2 regions of the Paenibacillus sp. FSL H7-689 genome follow, and region 2 is predicted to be linked to the other one. Evidence: a T-box and tRNA genes for the amino acid it is inferred to sense, from the RefSeq annotation. Region 2 holds a T-box; the other holds one or more tRNA genes.
The links. The T-box of region 2 lies ahead of C170_RS01530 (valine--tRNA ligase). A T-box ahead of a tRNA ligase gene usually reads a tRNA of that ligase, here a tRNA-Val.
Positions count from the first base shown of each region.

Region 1: it encodes a tRNA-Val, which carries the amino acid that the T-box ahead of C170_RS01530 (valine--tRNA ligase) is inferred to sense. The anticodon was not compared.

Region 1 is NZ_ASPU01000054.1:270,378-272,586, reverse strand. It holds gene C170_RS23665 (GNAT family N-acetyltransferase) at 102-545, opposite strand; tRNA gene C170_RS23655 (tRNA-Val) at 1,246-1,317, shown strand; gene C170_RS23650 (M1 family metallopeptidase) at 1,557-2,209, shown strand, end outside.
Region 2 is NZ_ASPU01000002.1:358,057-360,265, forward strand. It holds gene C170_RS01525 (LysM peptidoglycan-binding domain-containing protein) at 1-900, shown strand, start outside; T-box leader at 1,056-1,337, shown strand; gene C170_RS01530 (valine--tRNA ligase) at 1,399-2,209, shown strand, end outside.

The sequences.
Region 1 (2,209 bases), on a different contig from region 2:
CTCCTTATATGACGAGATAGGAATCTGCTTACCTGATTAGCCTATCCGAAATCATCGGAAGTATGCACCATATGCTGATGAGACCTTCCAACGACGAGGTTTTACAAGCTCTTTCTCATACGAACATGCAGAATATCTGCATCATAAAAAGGTTCTTCCGAAATCACTTCATAACCCAGTTTTTCATAGAATTTCTGTGCCTGACATTGCGCATCCAGTACAGAATAGGATAAGCCGAGTTCACGTGCCAGCTCCTCCATCGCGAGCAGAAGCACACGTCCATAACCAAATGAACGATGAGATTCAAGCACTGCGATCCGCTGCATTTTGGCCGTATCCTTGCTGTAATAGATCAGACGTCCTGTGGCTACAGCTTGGCCATCCGTACTTAACAATACATGATGCACATCCGGACTGATGACATCATATTGATCAATCTCAATCTCGGCAGGCACCTGTTGCTCGATCACAAAAACGTGATGGCGAATTCCCAGGGCTTGCTCCAGTTGTTCTTCTGTCGATACATAACTAATCTCAGCTGCCAATTCCATTCCTTCTTTCTGCTCTTGCGCGACATATCAGACTGAATTATACAAAAAAATGTTTTTCCTGTATAGTGAAGTCTGACACATATTGGGAGAGGAGGGGGTAGTGATGGGCATGACAGGCATCATGGTAATTACATTGCTAATGTCGGCGGGAATGATTACTCTGTTGTATTACGTTACGAAGAAAGCATACTCACGCAAGTGGGATGAAGATGAGTAATTCACCTGTTAACCTTCATGGCAAGACTTCACTGCTTCCTCGCGGAGAATACACATCTTGAATTACAGATTTGGAGTATACGTCCAGCCAAACGGGCAGAGATTCACCATTTTCATTGGGCTGTTGTAATTGTTGGAATTGAACTGTATGTTCATCCCTCTCTAAGCCGCAACCAGTAACGGTTGTAATGAGAATCATAAGCCCAGCAAAGAGAAAGAAGCATTTGGCGAATGTATGTTTATTGGATTTTGACCGTTTTGTTATGTTTCTCATAGAGAATTCACCTCGCTATAGAAATGGTAATCTTTCCTTTATTGTGCACCATTTCGGGTGAATTATAACCAAATAAATCATTGACAATGAACACGGTTACTTGATATGATACTGTTACTTGATTGGGAAACAATTATATATCATGATCTGTTAGCTCAGTTAAATTTAGTAGTACGACCGTGATTGATACATCATAATTATTACAGGGCGATAGCTCAGCGGGAGAGCATTATCTTGACAGGGTAAGGGTCGTGGGTTCGATCCCCACTCGTCCTATATGAAAAATTAAAACAACTTCTTTTGAGAATTATATCTCAAGAGGAGTTGTTTTTTTTATATAATAATATGGCTACCTCCAATAATATGTGTAGGTGGTTTTTGTTGATAATAAATTTAATGGCACAGTTTCTCTTCCTCTTTTTAAACAAAACTTAAATAAAACATAAATTCAGCGTAAGGTTCGTCTTCTATACTTGGTCATGAGGTCAACATAGAACAGGAGAAGGAGAGAACTAATGAATTATTCAAGTCCATTTACATCAAAGTTAGCCAGAGTAGGGATCGCGGGTACACTGGCTTTAATACTGGCAACAAGCCCACTTGCCAACATGGGGGTTGTTGCCGCGGAAGCAGGCCCAGCATCTGTATCTACGAAGATATATAACACACAGAAAGACTCTTTAGAGCAGACCCCGATTCAATACCAGATTCAGGCTCGATTAAATGAGAAGGACATGACGATCCAGGGGAGCGAGAAGGTAACGTATCACAACACAAGCAAGGATACCCTCCAGCAGCTGGTCCTTCATACATATGCTGACGCAAACCTCTCCAAGTCTACACAGGCGAGCATGTACCAACAGCATAATGAAAAGATTAGTGAAGATCATCCGGAGAAGACAGCGGCGGACTTTCTGGGTGGCATCGATATTCAGGCTGTAAGCGCAGATAGCCAATCGTTGGATTTCCATAAGGAAAACCAGGCGTTGACCGTACAGTTGAAGAAGCCCGTACAACCAGGTGAATCGGTATCATTCCAACTGGAGTTTCAGTTGAATATACCCTATGGCTCACAGCGAGTTTCCTACTACAAGGACATGATCAATGGTGCACACTGGTTCCCGGTGATGTCTGTATACGACGAGGTTAAGCATCAATGGAACAAGGC
Region 2 (2,209 bases):
AACAGACAACCTGATGCAAATGAAGATCCCGCATCTCTGACAGCGAATGGAGATGAATTGGCATCTCATGAGCAATACAGCGAACCTTCTCCGATCTCGTCATTTATGGCTGAGACCGCAGATCGATTAGCTTCTTACCCTGAGTCGGAACCATTGTTGCCTCTGGAAGATGAGTCTTCGGGTTGGTCCGAGCCTTCCGTGGATGCATTACCTGCGAACTCGAGAAGTGCAGATCAAGCAGTCTCAGAGCCTACTGCTCAATCATCTAATGACTTGGCAGCACCGGATGTACCGGACGCACCAGAGGTATGGCACTTCGAATCAGCGAGATCTGTACCTCAGCAGGAGAATCAGGCAGTTGCAGATGTCCCATTTGAATCACAGGCAGAGAACTGGCAAGGTGTATTTGCTTCGTCCGAACCAGGCAACCCTGAGGAAGACCGACCGTCTTTTGAAGCGACTGGGGTAGACGAGTTCGTACAGAACGAAGCATTTGTTCCTGAACCTGTGGCTGAGACGGAAGACAAGCCGGAGCTGAAGGTTGCTTTTGGCAGCAAAAAAGAATCCGCACCACGGCAAGAAGAGGGCGTAGGTATCTCTTCCTTGTTATCCTCCGGTAGAGCGGCACGCGATGCCGAAGTGGAGCGAGGCGATGAGGTTCCTGCGGGTGTAGTACAGGAAGAAACGTATCCAGCGGATGATGTGGAATGGAAGAACCTGTTCCTGGGAACGATCGTGGACCAGACCCCATTCCGCAAGGTGAAACTGTGCATCGTTCAGCGAGAAGATACACTGGATGCCATTGCAGATCGATATCAATTGAGCACGAGGGAACTTCAGTTGTATAACCGATTATCTGAGCAGGTTGTGGAAGAAGGTCAGATATTGTACATCCCTTAATCCGTAGTTAAAGCCTTCGTTACGACCCGTGATCCCCTTGAGGATTGCGGGTTTTTGCATAATTCGTCCTAAACCTGCATTCCAGCGCTCTTTATCCGCTGTTGTCAGGTTGACTATCGCGCACGAGCAAGGTATGATGTGTGTAGGTTTTTTGAAGAACAACGTGGAACGGGAGTAGTAGACAGTATGACCTTTCAGAGAGTGGAATTGCAGCGCTGTGAGATTCCGCAGGAACCAACTGATCGAAGTCGCCCGGGAGTTGCCTGTTTGAATACAAGGGATGAATGAGATTTATCGTCATTTATTACTGAGGTAGGATGGGCCGGTAGCAGCCGTTATCTGCTTGAAGTGTCACGTCATGTACAGAGGGTGAAGTCTATCTTGCTGTAGGCGTGAAACAAAGGTGGTACCGCGAAAGCTAACCTTTCGTCCTTTGATGGATGAAAGGTTTTTTTTGTTTTTTTTGGCGAAGATGATGAAGTAACGGAGGAATGACACATGTCTGAGGAAAAAAAATCAGCTGCAACAGAAATGCCGACCACTTACGATCCTAAGGCGGCAGAGGATAAATGGTACTCCACCTGGATGGAGCGTGGATATTTCAAAGCCGGGCAACGTAAAGATGCCGAGCCGTATACAATTGTAATTCCACCCCCAAATGTGACCGGGATGCTGCACATTGGGCATGCGCTTGATTTTACACTGCAGGATATTCTGATCCGCACCAAACGGATGCAAGGTTATGATGCGCTGTGGCTTCCGGGTTCCGACCATGCAGGTATTGCTACTCAAACCAAAGTGGAGCAGAAGTTGCGTGAAGAAGGTCTGACTCGTTATGATCTGGGACGTGAGAAGTTTCTGGAGAAAGTATGGGACTGGAAAGATCAATATGCCACTACCATTCGTCAGCAATGGGGCAAAATGGGATTGTCGCTTGATTACTCTCGTGAACGTTTTACGCTGGATGAAGGCCTGTCCCAAGCGGTTCGCAAAGTATTTGTTCAACTGTATGAAAAAGGCCTTATTTACCGAGGCAAACGCATCATTAACTGGGACCCGGTGAACCGGACAGCTCTGTCCGACATTGAGGTTGAATATAAAGAAGTTCAGGGTCACTTGTACCATCTGCGTTACCCACTCAAAGACGGAAGTGGCTACGTTACAGTGGCAACAACGCGTCCTGAAACGATGCTGGGTGATACAGCGGTTGCTGTTCATCCGAAGGATGAGCGTTATGCAGATATGATTGGTAAAGTACTTGTACTGCCTATCATTGGACGCGAAATTCCAATTATCGCTGATGATTATG